Regions from separate parts of the Metaplanococcus flavidus genome, predicted to be linked through region 1. Evidence: riboswitches for the same ligand, from Rfam matches in the RefSeq annotation. Region 1 holds a riboswitch; the other holds the start of a gene.
The links. Region 1 has a riboswitch for thiamine pyrophosphate ahead of thiT (energy-coupled thiamine transporter ThiT). Riboswitches for the same ligand answer to the same signal wherever they lie in the genome.
Positions count from the first base shown of each region.

Region 2: another riboswitch for thiamine pyrophosphate. It lies ahead of ACFQ1X_RS14655 (lipoate--protein ligase family protein); the one in region 1 lies ahead of thiT (energy-coupled thiamine transporter ThiT).

Region 1 is NZ_JBHTKI010000009.1:37,091-45,277, reverse strand. Features, by position in the region: gene ACFQ1X_RS08120 (aminopeptidase) at 1-645, shown strand, start outside; gene ACFQ1X_RS08115 (SGNH/GDSL hydrolase family protein) at 658-1,608, shown strand; gene ACFQ1X_RS08110 (hypothetical protein) at 1,654-1,800, opposite strand; gene ACFQ1X_RS08105 (M20 family metallopeptidase) at 1,870-2,943, opposite strand; TPP riboswitch at 3,083-3,182, shown strand; gene thiT (energy-coupled thiamine transporter ThiT) at 3,277-3,852, shown strand; gene map (type I methionyl aminopeptidase) at 4,233-4,985, shown strand; gene ACFQ1X_RS08090 (tryptophan-rich sensory protein) at 5,033-5,752, opposite strand; gene ACFQ1X_RS08085 (M3 family oligoendopeptidase) at 5,955-7,754, shown strand; gene ACFQ1X_RS08080 (GNAT family N-acetyltransferase) at 7,756-8,187, shown strand, end outside.
Region 2 is NZ_JBHTKI010000022.1:227,543-235,729, forward strand. Features, by position in the region: gene tenI (thiazole tautomerase TenI) at 1-318, opposite strand, end outside; TPP riboswitch at 428-528, opposite strand; gene ACFQ1X_RS14650 (biotin transporter BioY) at 662-1,231, shown strand; TPP riboswitch at 1,709-1,809, shown strand; gene ACFQ1X_RS14655 (lipoate--protein ligase family protein) at 1,913-2,740, shown strand; gene lipA (lipoyl synthase) at 2,746-3,690, shown strand; gene ACFQ1X_RS14665 (NUDIX domain-containing protein) at 4,237-4,677, shown strand; partial or broken gene ACFQ1X_RS14670 (IS256 family transposase) at 4,907-6,077, opposite strand; gene ACFQ1X_RS14675 (class D sortase) at 6,308-7,009, shown strand; gene ACFQ1X_RS14680 (plastocyanin/azurin family copper-binding protein) at 7,333-7,827, opposite strand.

The DNA.
Region 1 (8,187 bases):
AAACGTGCATCCCAGTTGAATGACCATCGCTTTGTGAAACTGCATTATACAGCTCCTGGGACGGATTTGACGATTGCATTGCCCGATAAGCATATCTGGATGTCAGGAGCATCAAAAACACCGCAGGGCAATCCGTTTATCGCGAACATGCCAACGGAAGAAGTTTATACCGTGCCGCTGAAAAACGGAGTGGATGGCTTTGTCCACAATACGAAGCCATTGGTTTACCAGGGCAATATCATCGATGGATTCACCCTGACTTTTGAAGATGGAAAAATTGTCAAAGCACAAGCCGAACAGGGCGAAGAACTATTGACTGACATGATCAGTTCGGATGAAGGAGCAGCCTATCTCGGTGAAGTGGCATTGGTTCCACATCAATCACCGATTTCAGATTCGGGTCTCTTGTTCTTCAATACTTTATTTGATGAAAATGCTTCAAACCATCTGGCGATCGGTGATTCTTATCCAACATGCTTCGAAGGCGCCCGTGATCTTGAGCGCAATCAATTGGCGGCAATCGGTTTGAATACATCGATTGTCCATGAAGATTTCATGATCGGCAGTGCGGAAATGGATATTGATGGCATCACAGCAGACGGTTCGAAGATTCCGGTTTTCCGTAAAGGCAATTGGGCATTCTAAGAGGTGAAGAAAATGAAGAAAACAGCAGCAATGGTGCTGGCTTTATTGCTGGCGGTAAGTATGATGGATACGGCAGCAGCCGAGGTGAAAATTCCTGCTGTCTATATCGCGCTGGGTGATTCACTGGCTGCGGGGCAGACACCGGAAAGCCAGATCGATACGGGGTATGCCGATCTGATCGCCCAGGAATTGGGCCGCAATCAGCCGGTCGCATTGTTTTCGAAAGATCTCGCTTTTCCAGGGTTTGCAACTCAAGATGTTCTGGAGCGGGTGAAAGAAGAAGAAACGCAGGAAGTCCTTGCTTCTGCCAATATTATTACGCTGTCTGCAGGAGCAAACGATCTGCTGCGATTGGTGCAAGCCAATCCCGCTGACGGGTCGCTGCAATTTCAGCGGATACAATCTGATTTCGCACTGAATGGAGCACGCCAGAACATTGACGAAATTTTGAATGAATTGACTGTTGCCGCACCGAACGCTGATATTTATGTGATGGGCTATTATTTTGCTTACCCGCATGCGCGGGAGTCGCAGAAAGAAGGATTGGCGGAGCAAGTGGCAACATTGAATGAAATTCTGAGAAATGAAGCTGAGAAAGCCGGTGCGATTTTCGTATCGGTTGATGAAGCATTTGGTGAAAATGCGACTTCGAAAGTACCCAATCCGAACGATGTCCATCCGAATATTGAAGGCTACCAGGCAATGGCCAATCAATTCCTGGCACAATACCGCGGGGGCTGGACAATCGAAGACCGGGAACTCCCTGAACCGAATCCAATCAGTTTTGAAGAAATCATGGCGGGACAGGACCAGCCCACAGATGATAATGACGAACAAGCTGAAGACAGGGAAGAGACACCGGCTCCAGGAGCAGAGGAAGTGGAAGATGATGCAGCAGCCCTTCTGATGCCGAATCTTCAGTCAGGCTATCAGGCTCTCCGGACAATATTACCGATCATTTAGCCAAAAAAATCCCACTCCCTTCAATTAGGGAGTGGGATTTTTCGGTTATTTTTTAGATTGATTGTTTTTATACTGGTTTGTATTGGTCTGCGCATTTCCTTTGGATTTCTTTTTATTCATGAATTTCCGGATGATCGGATAAGCTATAGGACCATATTTAAGTGCTGATTTGAACAATCTACCTACTGCCATGTTAATCGCTCCATTCGTTTTAAAGATATTTTATAAATTCCCGTTTTAGGAATGATTTAAACATGCTATTCAAGTCATTGCATGGGCCAATAGAATATCTTTGTATTCATGGACACTGGAAATTTCAACGTATTCCGCGTTGCCGTGCCAGTCATCGCCTGTCGGACCAAATTCGATGGCACCTTCGCCACCATTCACCGCAGCATAATAGCGGGTATCCGCAGCACCGTGCTGGCCAAACAGGATGGCATCGTTTCCGGTAGTGCTTTGTATACTTTTCTCCAAGGTTTTGATGTACGGGTTTTCATCGGTCGTGGTCAGCGCAGGTGTTGTTGCAGAACTCGATTTGTAATCAAAATCGATATCGAGCGTTTCGCCGAGTTCGACCATCTGGCGCGTAATTTCCTGGGGATCCTGGCCGGGCATAAAGCGGATGTCGTATGACATTTCACAGATTTCCGGAACCATATTATAGCGTTCACCAGCTTTGATGATTGCGAGATTTACAGAAGGCTGCTCGTAATATTCCGTCGATTCTTTTCGAAAAGGGAGTTCCGCCATGGCCATATGATATTTCATGGCCCGTTCAATGGCGTTTATGCCTTCCCAAGGTCTGCTGCCATGTGCCGGCTTGCCTTTGAAAACCATATCCATATGCAAAATGCCTTTTGACTGCAGACCGACTTTCAAGCCGGTCGGTTCGCCGCAGATGACAAAATTTCCACTGTACCCTTGGGAAACAAGCCATTCTGAAGTATTGTGTCCGCCAATTTCTTCATCGGTTACGAGATGGAGCTGAACTTCCCGGGACAATTTTTCCGCATCCAGTTCGGTGAATGCCTGCATCATTGCTGCCACGCCAGCTTTCATATCCGCTGAACCTCGCCCATACAAACGGCCAAGCTCTTCCATAGGGCTGAATTGGTCTTCGTGGCCTGGCACGACATCGACGTGACCATTCCAGATCAGTTTTTCATCGCCATGTCCTTTAGAGGCAGTCAGCATCAAAAATCCGTTATTGTCATGGATTTGGACCCTTTCTCCTCTTTGTTCGAGCCACCGAGCGCAAAATTGGAGCGCTTCATTGGCGCCTTCTTTCGTATCACTTTTAATTTTAATCAGATCTTTCAATAATTCAATCATATAAATACAGCAGCACTATTCGCTGCCTCCACCGCCTTTCTGAAACATTTACTTTCACAATACCCTAATGACTTAAGGTAAAACGAACTTGCATCCCTTCTTTTTGTTCGTTACAATACAGATGAAACAAAAAAACTGTATACACCACAAGGGGAGCAATTGCTGAGAGTGAACGAGAACGTTCTTACCCTTTGAACCTGTAAGTTAATACTTGCGCAGGGATGTGGATGGAAACCTGCCCTTACGCGGCGTCAGGATCTATCCTGGCGCCGCTTTTTGTGTGGTTTTTATTGGCGGCCCTTCTGGTGATGTGCAAACACATAGGAGGATTTTATGAGGAATAAAAAATTATTGCTGATGCTCGAAATTGCGATTTTCGGCGCACTCGGCTATGTACTGGATTTTATTGCGTTCAGCATGCCACAGGGAGGATCTGTCAGTCTGGTCATGATTCCGATCGTGCTGATGGCGTTTCGCAGAGGAATAGGCGCAGGTCTCCTGACTGGACTGGCGGTCGGCTTGCTGCAGGTTGTCACAGGACGAGTTTATATCGTTCCCTTATCATTCGGTTTCGCATTTACTCAGGTGACACTGGATTATATTGTGGCGTTTGCAAGCGTAGGCTTTGCGGGCATGATGAGAACCGCTTATTTTAAGAATCTGCGGGACGGCCTGAAAGGAAAAGCTGTTTCCTGGATTATAGCCGGTGCATTTATCGGTGCATTCCTGCGCTATATTGTCCACGTTATTGTGGGAATCTGGTTCTTCCGTGAATTTGCCACTGGCAATGTTTATCTGTATTCGTTCGGATACAATGCGACTTATATGATTCCGGCATTTCTGCTGACGGCGTTTGTCTGTTCGATTCTGTTTATTGCAGCGCCAAGACTGGTCGATGTGAAAGAATAAAAGTGGAAGGCTATCTTATGATAGTCTTCTTTTAGTTTGTTAAGAAAGAAAAATATAAACCGATATTGCGCAAAACAGCTCCGCTTGCCAAAACCCGTGCTCCTGCATCGCTCCGCTAGCTTCGTCGCAAAGACTCGGCCGAATTACCTTCGGCCAACTCTTGGCTCGCGCTGAGCTAACTCGGGCTCGTTACACTTCGCCCGAGTGGATCTTGCACTTCGTCGGCATCCGCCTGCTCCCCGCGGAAAGCTTCCGTCTAGAACGCAATGGTTATAGAAGTTGAGGGTTTTTCGACAACCTTTTAGAAGGCTATCTTTATGATTGTCTTCTTTTCTTATGTTATAATTTTTTAATAGAAAAGCTTGAAAGAAGGGTATTTAATGATTGCAACTAATGAAAAAGATATTGAAATGCTGAAAAAAGCCGGACAGATGGTCGCGAAAATCCGTGAGGAGATGAGAGCTGCGACTAAACCGGGAGTAACAACGAAAGAAATTGATGAACTTGGCGGTCGCCTGTTCGAGGAATTGGGCGGTGTATCAGGGCCGAAATCCGAATACGATTTTCCTGGGTTTACGTGCATCAGCGTAAATGAGGAAGTCGCTCACGGCATTCCGGGAAAACGTGTGATTCAGGAAGGCGACATCGTGAACATTGATGTTTCCGGATCATTGGAAGGCTATTTCTCTGATACAGGAATATCATTTGTCGTCGGAGATAATCATCCTGAAAAGGAAAAAATTTGTGAAGCAGCTGAACGAGCCTTTGACCGGGCGATGACAAAAGTCAAAGCCGGTTCGAAATTGAATGGAATCGGCAAAGCGGTTGAGCGTGAAGCGAAAGATCAGGGGTTGTTCGTGATCAAAAATCTTACCGGCCATGGCATCGGTAAATCATTGCATGAAGCGCCTCAGCACATCCTCAATTATTACGATGCATGGGAAACGACTATCCTGAAAGAAGGAATGGTCCTTGCAGTAGAGCCCTTCATTTCGCAGAAAGCCGAGCATATCATCGAATCGGGTGATGGCTGGACATTCATCACACCGGACCAGTCATTGGTCGCGCAAATCGAACACACGGTCCTTGTAACAAAAGGGGAACCGATCCTGTTAACTAAATTAGAGGAATAGAAAAAAAAGCCTGCACTTGTGCAGGCTTTTAATTTTGCAAAATATCCTTAATTTTTCTTTATCAGCAGAATGCCTGTCACGATCACACCGCTCAGGAATAAAGAGGCCGTTGTGACGAGCATTTCATCAAGGCCATGTTTGACGGCGATGCCGACGAATGCCCAGACAAAAACAAGCGCAAAGGGTACATCTGAATGGTGGAAGCGTACATGGAGAGCCAGCGCAGTTGCAACGGTGAGCATAATCACTGCCCATAATTCATTGCTCAAGCCCCATCCGCCCCAACTGTAATAAGTGAGGACGTAGCTGATATTTGAAATGGTGGCGACACTTATCCAGCCCATATTCACTGAAATGGGAAGGCGTTCGGTAAATTTTCTCTCATTATTATTGTATTGCAGATACAGCAGAATAAGGGAAGCGAGGTAAACAAGCATTGCTGCAATCGACCAGGCAAAATACTCGTAATGCCAAAGCAGCAGCCATGTAATATTGGCTATGGCACTTAAAATGAAATAAAGGCTGATGGCAGGGGCAGGGGATTCTTTGGTTTTCTTATAACGGATCCAAAACCCGCCAATCCAGATTGCCAATAATATGTAAATGACTGACCAGATTGAAAAGACATAGCCGGCAGGTGTGAATAGAACAGGGAGCCTGTTGGAAATTTCTCCTGTAGTCTGGCCATTGATCGGCAGTATATTTGCTAATGCGTTAATGGTAACGACGGCCAAAAATGCGATCGTCATCAATATTATACGGAACATCTCAGATCCCTCCTCGCTTACAGTATACCTTTCCTTGTTTGGGACAACAATTAACTGTTTTGCCACAGCTGATAAAAATCTAAGAAATGGTCGATATTATGTCAGCCTTTCAATTGTCTGGTGTTTATTATTCCGTAATCCGAAGAAAAATGGTATACTGGTAATTGTTTTTAGAAAATTTAGTTTATCAGGAGGATGGACCATGACAGTAAAATATCCGGAAGTGTGGGATTTGGATGTTTTGTTCCCAGGCGGGAGCGAATCACAAGAATTACGTGTACATATGGACGAAACAGGACCAAAATTAGAGGAATTCGAGAAGCTTTCAGCAAAATTCGAAGTGCCCACCAAGGCTGAAGATGCCAGGAATGTGGCAGAAGTGCTGGAAGCAGTTAAGGAAACGATGCTTCATCTTAGACAGTCCGGTGCATTTATCGGCTGTTTGATGGCGCAGGACACGGAAGATAAAAAAGCATCGCTGCTGCAAAGCGAGTCATCGAGCCAGAGTGCCCGTTTCAGTTCTGCACTCCAAAAAATCCAGCAGGACCTGACTCGGACGGATGATGAGGTGTGGAATGCGCTGATGGAGGATGACACGTTAAAAGAATTCAATTTCGTGCTCAATGAATGGCGAGACAAAGCACGCTTGCTGCTTTCTGAAAAAGAGGAAAACCTGATCACAGCGCTCAGCATGGACGGCTATCACGGCTGGAGCCAGCTGTACGATATGCTGGTAGGGGAAATTAAAATCAAAATCACTGTCGATGGTCAGGAGAAAACCATGTCTGTCGGACAGGCGAATAATCTAAGCTCTCATTCAGACGCCGGTGTAAGAAAAGAATCCTACGAAAAATTGGAAAATGCCTGGGCGGAGAAAGAAGATTTCTTTGCCAAGACATTGAATTCGATTGCCGGATTCCGTCTTGAAACTTACAAAAAACGCGGATGGGACAACCCCTTGCAGGAGCCACTCCAGATTAACCGCATGAAACAGCAGACGCTGGATGCAATGTGGGGAGCAATCTCCAAAAACAAACAGCCATTTGTCGATTACTTGAACCAGAAAGCGCAACTGCTGGGCAAAGACGGCCTTGAGTGGTATGACGTGGATGCTCCTGTAACGGAAAGTACACAAACTTTCTCTTATCAGGAAGGCGCCGAATTCATTTTGGAGCATTTCAAAAAATTCGGTCCGGAACTCGAGAAATTCTCGCGCACTGCTTTTGAAAAAGGCTGGATCGAAGCGGAAGATCGTCCGAACAAAAGCCCGGGTGGATTTTGTACCGGCCTTCCGATGACCGAAGAGTCTCGGATCTTCATGACATACAGCGGTTCAATGTCCAATGTCGCCACTTTGGCTCATGAACTCGGACATGCGTTCCACTCACATGCCTTGCGTCCGGTTCACCAGATCAACCGTTCTTACGCGATGAATGTTGCCGAAACAGCTTCCACTTTCGCTGAAATGATCGTTGCGGATGCCGCAGTGAAAAATGCGTCGTCTGATGAAGAAAAAATTGCTCTTCTGGAAGATAAGATTCAACGCAGTGTTGCTTTCTTCATGAACATTCATTCCAGATTCCTGTTTGAAACACGTTTTTACGAAGAGCGCAAAAAAGGCGTTGTTCCGGCATCGCGTTTAAATGAATTGATGGAGCAGGCACAGATCGAAGGATTCGGCGGCGGGCTGAAATCTACCCACCCTCATTTCTGGGCTTCCAAGCTTCATTTCTATATCACATACGTGCCATTTTATAACTTCCCGTACACATTCGGCTATTTATTCTCACTGAGCGTTTATGCAAAAGCATTGGAAGAAGGCGCCGGATTCGAAGAGAAATACATGGCCCTGTTGCGTGACACAGCTGTTATGACTGCTGAAGACTTGGCGCTTAAGCATCTGGGAGAAGATATTACCCAAGAAGCATTCTGGGAAAAAGGGATTGCTCTTTGCGTAAAAGATGCACAAGAGTTTATTTCGCTGACGTCTTCAGCCGACTGATATGAATCTTCTCTTAAAAGGCCGGCTTTGTTACCTGCGTATTTTGACGACAGAAGATGCCGAGGAAATGGTGCAATTGCTTCTCCGGAACCGGACGTATTGGGCGATATTCGAGCCGCAGCATCGGGACAGTTATTTTACGGCAGCCGTCCAGCGGGAAAAAATACTTGAATCCATTCATCAGGCGAAGGAAAACCGGGAATATAGTTTTGGAATATTCGAACCGGAGACAGACAAACTGATCGGCCATATTTCCATGTACAGCATTAAGCGCTTGCCATTTCTCAGTGCGTTGGTCGGGTACTCGATCGATGAGTCGTATATTGGCCGCGGCATTGCAACTGATGCAGTGAAATTAGTGATTGCATTCGGATTCGAGAAGCTCCGGCTGCACCGGATCGAAGCGTATGTCTCTCCCCGGAATGCCGGTTCC
Region 2 (8,187 bases), on a different contig from region 1:
GGAGTGGATAGAACACCCCGCTTTTACATGCGGAAACGTTTTTTTTACAAGTTCGACTGGCAATGAGTTTGAAGCCAGTTGAATGGAATTGATATTTGCAGCCATTGCCACATCGATACGGTCATTCATAACTATTTTTGAACGTGGAACTTTTTTATCGATCAATAGTTGGATCAATTGGTATATATCTTTAGCACTTCTCGCTTTTTCCCGCAGATGGATAAAATCTATATAAGGATGAATTTGACTAAGAATGTCTGCTAGTTCCTCGGTCCTTTGATTGCCCGTAGAGATTAGATGCAGTTCCCCTGTTTTCATTTTTGCCTCCTTTATAGGTGCCTTGAAATTCAACGCCTGATAACAACGCTACTAAATAAAAAGAACCACCCCGACGTCGGAGTGGTTTTATAGTATCCCTAATAGAAACAGCATACAGTAACCACTTCCCTACGCTAGTCTCAACTAGATCAGGTTCAAAGGGTCCGGATTATATCCGTCTCAGTCTAATGGACTCCCCTAGTGCTTTAATTATTCAGTTTTTTAGTATATCTACAAACAGCCTAACACCTCTAGAAATATTTATCTAGTCATTATAAGAACTATGATACCATATAAGTTAACCTTTATTTAAATAAGGTTAACACAATTGAGGGAGGATAAAATGACAGAATCTAATTTCAAATTGAGAATGATGATTATTACAGCTTTATTTGCAGCAATCATCGGAATACTGGCACAGGTGACAATCCCACTGCCTTTAGTCCCGATCACAGGACAAACACTTGCAATCGGTTTGGCCGCAACAATTTTAGGGGCCAAATACGGAACTTTATCTGTTGTAGTTTATTTGGGGTTGGGTGCAGTTGGCATCCCTGTTTTTGCTCAAATGTCAGGTGGACTCGGTAGCTTATTCGGACCGACCGGCGGATATCTAGTCGGTTTTATTCCGACCGCTTTCAGTATTGGTTATTATCTCGAAAAAACGAGTTTTACGTTTATCAATGCCATAATTGCCAATGTCATCGGTATGTTTATGGTATTGACTGTGGGAACTGCCTGGTTGAAGATTTTCGCCAATCTTTCGTGGACCGGAGCATTAATGGGTGGATTTGTCCCATTCATTTTAGTCGGCCTTATTAAAGCTGTGCTTGCCGCTTGGATTGGAATCTCAGTAAGACATCGTTTGAAATCCGCTGGTCTTTTATATTTAGAAGACAAAAAAGCACTTTAGGTTAGCTATTGTAATCCTTAATAAGAATACAACATACATAAAAAGAGAAAGAAGAAGGGTTTTGTTCCGACTCTTCTTTCCCTCTTTCTGAGAGCGTAAAATATCTTGTGTAAATGAATAAATAGAAAAAGGAAGAGACGGAAAATAATTATGTGTAAATTAATCAATGAATAGTTAACGTAACGCATAGTTTGTTCACTTAAGTATATTTTACGAAAGTTTTTATTTATAAAACCCTATTTATTCCAGCATGATATATTGTGAATTTTTGATGCAATTAAATAGTACTGCATTATCTGAATAAATTTTTGAAGGCAAGAAAAAAAGGGGGCAATTGCTTTAAATCAAAAACCAGAATGATCTAACAAGCGCTAGAAAAATATTCAAGCATCATTCTGGCTGAATTTTTATGATTGGGAACTTGCAACTTCGACTTGACATCAATTTCTGCAAACTATACATTGAGGTTAACTTAAATATAATCACTAGGGGTGTTATTTAACTGAGATGAGTATTTACTCAAACCCTTTGAACCTGATCTGGACCATGCCAGCGTAGGGAAGTGGCGCGTATGCTAATAGAAAATCCGCATACACTGCTTCCTTTCATGGAGAGCGGTGTTTTTTTGTGCAAAAACCGAGGAAAAACAATCGGCATTAGCCTAGCAGAGAGGAGAAGAACATGAACGAAACATGGCTATACATCGATTCAGGTTCTGGTACGCCGGCCTTTAATATGGCCATGGATGAAGCTTTGCTGAACTGGCATAGTAGAGGAGACATCCCGCCCGTGTTGCGATTTTATAGCTGGTCGCCAGCTGGTATCTCAGTGGGTTTCTTTCAAAAAGTGAAAGACAATATCGATATCGAAAATGCTGAAAAGTATGGAATCCCGCTTGTCCGCAGACAAACAGGTGGAAAGGCAGTCTTTCATGATCAAGAACTTACTTACAGTATCCTGATATCAGAAGCTCATCCAGTTATGCCAAAGACAGTAAAAGAAGCTTATCTTATCCTATCCAAAGGATTAATAGAAGGGTACCGATTTTTGGGGGTTGAAGCGGAACTTGCACATCCTGTGAGAAAAAGGTTATCTAGATCGGCTGTATGCTTTGAGGAACCGTCCTGGTATGAATTGACCGTAAAAGGGAAAAAAGCAGCCGGCAGCGCTCAAACTCGCAAAAAAGGAGTCATCCTTCAACATGGTTCTATTCCTTTAAATATGGACGAACGAAAGCTATTTGAACTGTTTGTTTATCCGGATGAATGTATGAAAGAAAAAGCTCGTACTGCCTTCCGCACCAAGGCTGTTGCTATCAATGATTTACTGCCAAAGCCTGCGAACTTAGAAGAAGTAAAAACTGCTTTTCGAGCTGGGTTCGAAAAAGGACTTGGTATTCGATTAAAAGCATTTGAACCGCCGAACGAGTTGTTGAGCGAAGTATACGAACTTGAGAAGAAGTACGCAAGTGAGGAATGGAATTACATACGAGAAGGAAAAGGGGAGTAAACACCATGACCCAAAAAAACGATTACGTCCGTAAGCCTGAATGGCTGAAAGTTAAATTAAATACGAATAAAACCTATACCGACTTGAAAAGTCTGATGCGCGAGAAGAAATTGAATACAGTATGCGAAGAGGCAAAGTGTCCGAATATTCACGAGTGCTGGAGTGAGCGGCGGACTGCAACATTTATGATTTTGGGCGATACATGCACACGAGCTTGTCGATTTTGTGCAGTAAAAACAGGGATTCCAAATGAACTTGACTGGGGAGAGCCGGAACGGGTCGCGGAATCGACGGAAATCATGGAGCTCAAGCACGTGGTGGTAACAGCAGTTGCACGGGACGATTTAAATGATGGCGGTGCAGCAGTATTTGCAGAAACAGTGCGTGCAATCCGCAGAAGAATGCCTGGTACCACGATAGAAATACTGCCCTCGGATATGAAAGGCGACTATGAAAGCCTGCATACATTAATGGATAGCCAACCGGATATTTTCAATCACAATATCGAAACAGTCCGACGCCTCACGAAGAGGGTAAGGGCAAAAGCGACATATGATCGTTCGCTAAAATTATTGGCACGTGTGAAAGAAATTGCTCCACATGTCCCTACAAAATCGAGCTTGATGGTCGGGCTTGGTGAAACGAAGGAAGAGATCCTGCAGGCAATGGATGACCTTCTTGAGCATAATGTGAATATATTAACGCTTGGCCAATATCTTCAGCCAACCCGTAAACATTTAAATGTGGAGCGATATTACCATCCGGATGAATTTGCGGAATTGAAAAAAATCGCGCTCGAGAAAGGCTTTAAACATTGCGAAGCTGGACCAATGGTGCGTTCATCCTATCACGCTGACGAACAAGTAGGTGAAACAGCTGTACAGCGGCGGATTAAGTACTTGAAGGGATATGAGTCCCATGGAGACAAACTCGAGGATGTGAAATTCTAACCTAAGTAATACACAGGAGCCACAGAGGGTGTTAGTGAATTAGTTTTTCCACTTTCAATTTAAGGAATATTTTCTAAGAAAAATCTTAAAACATCGGAAGAGCAGCGGTTATACAGTAACCCGTTGCTCTTTTATTGTTCGTAAAGGTGTACTTTTACGAACGGTTAGCATGTTCTTAATACAAGGTATATTTTAGATGAAGTCACGTTGATGGTGGCCACGAATCAAAAGGAGTGCTTCCCTCGAAGATCGATTTCGATCACTCCCACTGAACTTGGGAAGTGATACCCTTAAAATTAAGAATATTTAGGAAAAGAATATCTTTTATCTTCAAAGTCTAAGCTGTATACTAAAACTGAACTGGAAAATTGCAGCTAGGGTTCCGCTATCTAAAGTAGATAGGTCAGTGACCGAGGGCTGCATCTTTTGCTATATGTAAAAGGCACCTATTGACATAAAAGGTCCGAGGGGAAAGGTTCAACGTATTTGGTATGCGTTGAATTCTTTCTCTTCGGGCCTTTTTATTATTTTAAGGAGGTTGAAAGGATGAGAAGAATTGATGATTTAACAGCTGGCGTTGCAGTTATTATCTTAAACGAGGAAAAACAGGTTTTGTTGCAGAAAAGGTCAGATGTAAAGTTATGGGGTATTCCTTCAGGACATATAGAAATAGGCGAAACAGTTTCTGAAGCAGCTATCAGAGAGGTGAAGGAGGAAACTAATTTAGATGTAAAAATTATAAAGCTAATTGGGGTGTACTCTGATCCTGACTCGCAGGTATTTGCTTATCCCAATGGCCGAGTAGTACATTTTATCACAACTTGTTTTCTTGCTGAAATCACTGGCGGCGACCTGCGTTGTAATTCTTCCGAGTCACTAGAAATAAAGTTTTTTGAACCACAAAACTTACCGAAAGACTTACTGAGAATGCACCCTCAATGGTTAAAGGATGCCCTCGCTGAGAGAGAATTGGCGTTCATTCGTTAGCAAATTCTCGCAATTCCTTGATGATACTTCATTTTAGCAAGTTGTTGTTTTCTTTTGATTCGAAGTAACCTAATGACAAATTAAGTTGCTTTCAAAAAATAGCCAGTCTTCTATTTATAAATATTTTTGATTTACATTTCATCACTTATTAGTAGTAGCATAAACAGAAAGGGGAGACCGTCAAGAATTATGTGTAAATAAGTAAATCCTTTTCTTGTATGTATGTCCATTAAGCCTGTTTGAACATCTCAGCCAGCTCTGCGCGAGCTTGATCGAATCCGATATGGCAACGGGTGGAGAAGTTCTGGTTGTAGATTTCGAATTGGGAAACCAGGAAGCGGTCCAAGGAATCTTCGTTCGGAAATTGCTCCTTGCGTTTGCTGTATTTCTTCACTTTCTTGTTGAACGACTCGATCAGATTCGTCGAATAAATGCTTCGCCAAATGGGTTTTGGGAAGTCGTAGAAGGTGAAGATATAGGGATTCGCTTCCAACGATTTCGTCACTTTGGGGTAGGCCGTTTTCCATTTGTCGCTAAAGGCTTTCAGCGCCTCTTCGCCCAGTTCTCGGCTCTCTGCCCGGTAGACCGATTTGAAGTCATCGAGAATCTCCTTCCGATCGGTGACGCGGACTTTGTGGGCAATGCCACGCGACAAATGGACGCAGCACGCCTGATACTTGGCATCCGGAAAGACCGCGAAGATGCGATCGGTGATGCCTTTCAAGCCGTCGGAGATATACAGAAGCACCTCTTCGACACCGCGCTCTTTTAAGTCCAATAGGACTTCTTCCCAAACGAATGCGGATTCCGTGGGCGCTACTGTATAGGCCAGCACTTCTTTCGAACCGTCCTCCCGGATGCCGACCGCAATATAGACGGCTTCCTTGGATACGGTATCGCGCTTGAGGGGAATATAGGTCGCATCCAAATAGACGCACACATAGCGGGCGGGCTTTGAACGCCTCCACCTGTTCGCTCATCGCTTTGGTCATATTGGAAATGGTTTGAGGCGTGTAGTGATGGCCGTACATCTTCTCGATCAGATCCGAGATTTCGGACATCGTGACGCCTTTCTGGAACATGTGGATGACGAAGGACTCCAGCGTATCGTTCGAGCGCTTGTATGGAGCGATCGTCTGTTGGTTGAATTCACCATTCCGGTCCCGCGGCATCGATAGCTCCAAGTCTCCGTACTCCGTATGGAGTGTCCGCGTGTAGGAACCGTTGCGGGAGTTACCCGAATTGAAGCCGATGCGATCGTACTTTTCATAATCCAGAAAAGCCGTAAGTTCTGTTTGGAGGAGCGTATTGACCGCCGTCTCCAGGTGCATACGGAAAACTTCGGAAATGTCTTCTTTTTTTACTAGAGCTTGCATAATATCTGTTGTAAACTGAGTCATAGGGAAGGCCTCTTTTCTGTGAATTGGTTGTGGTGACTTAATTCTACAAGAAAAGGTCTTCCTTTTTCTATTTATTCATTTACACAAGATATTTTACGCTCTCTCATTTTTTCTGAATTTTAAGTATATTTAACTATATATAATACTAAAAACCATTTTGTTAAAGATTATAAAGTGGCTGAAACGGGAATGGGCATCTATACTACGGATTTTTAAAGGAGTGGCAGATTATGCGAAGAAAGATGGCTTCGATGTTGATTTTAACGGGATTTCTTTTCGCCGGCTGGAACGGTTATTTGTGGTTAGCCGGAACCTCTTCTGGTCAGGAAGCCATTGGCAAAAATGATATTATCACCAATGCCGAAGACGAAAAGTCGGATCCGAAAACCACCGAGTCCCTTTCCCTACCTGACAACAGAAGCGAACCGGCAGCAACTACTTCCGAAGAGAAAATACCATCGTCTCCAGCTGCTAAAAAGAGGGAAGAACCGATTCTACGTGATTATGCAGAATATGAAAAAGGAGCCGAAGTCGGCTGGCTGCTGATTCCGGGTCTTGATATGAAATATCCGATTTACTGGGGAACGGACGAGGAAACCCTGATGCTAGGGGTGGGTTATCATCCTGGAAACTTCACCACTCCGCCGGATGGTCTAAGACACACGGTGCTATCCGGTCACCGGGACACGGTATTCCGGGGGCTCGGGGAGTTGGAGCTTGGCGCCCGCATGTATGTCCAATTTGAAAACATCCAGTACGAATATGAAATTAAGAAAACTTGGATAACAGATGCGGAGGATCGCTCCGTTATCGTCGGGAAAACGGAACCGACGCTGACGCTCACGACGTGCTACCCCTTCAATTTCATCGGTTCAGCACCTGATCGCTACATTGTAGAAGCCGCATTGGTTGATACGACATCAATGAATTGACAAATGCCTTTGGCAGGTCACCCACATTTCCAACCTTCTGCCATTCTTTAGAAAGAGCAAAACACCAGCTCTTTCTTTTTTTGTCAAAAACGCAAGCTCAATTATAAAAGAAGGCGTTTTGGAACTTCATCATCAAAAAGACGCAACTTCTTTCACAAAATGGTGCATACTTGAGAACAAAACTTTAAACCCCGAATGTGTCACTGGCTCAAGTGACCTTCATTCGAGGTTAAGTTTGCATCATCTTCTTGACTTTGAGTGACTGGCTGTATTTGTTTTAACTTTTTGACGAATTAACGCACAGAATGCTAGATAGTAATCTTTTATTTAAAAGCAACATTGTGTTGAGCCAGGTCTTGATTGGTCCAGGTAATAACCGTGCCCGGAGCAACGACGATTGTCTCTTCACTAAATTCATAATCGGCAATATCCAGGTCCACTTCTCCGGACAGTTCGGCTCCTTCTTCCACCACGACCGTCATTTTCATGACCGGGTGGGGTTCACAAAAGATGGAAAACTCTCCTATTTCATTGAATACAAAGCTGGTCTTTTCACCTTTTGACAAAAGTTCCGAAGCTTCTCCGTTCATGGCTTCCGGCACTTGTTCCGCGTCCTGTACTTCAGTTGTTTCTTCTGCTTCTTCTGTTTCTTCCGCCGATTCCTCACTCGCTTCTTCTTCGGTGTTCTCTTCTGGTTCTACAACTTCTGTTTCTTCTACAGTGTCATTTTGCTCTTCACTTGGCTGCGTTCCATCGTCTCCACAAGCGGCTAAAATCAATGCAGCTCCTGCCAGTAATAACCCTGCTTTTTTATTCATGATGTGTTCTCCTCCCTCTCGTTCTTTTCAATTAAACGTAAGAAGAAGCCATTTAGATCATTCATAGCGGGAAGAAAGAAATTGCCAAAAATGATGTTGCCAGTTTTAGATCTTCTACAGTTCTGCAAAATCACCATACAAATTTAGAAATGATTTATTTATTATCTAAACTTCAATGTAAAAAATTCCCTCTACTTTAAAGCATTTGTAAGATATAACTGTGTGCGGAGAATAGAAGTTTAGGTATTCCAAAAGACCGATCACTATAATTGGCCTCCATCCTTCTCACCCTAGAGGAGGTAGTGCACCGAAATAGCTTTACACTCTTCAATCAAGTATTAATCACTTTGTTCTCTTCTA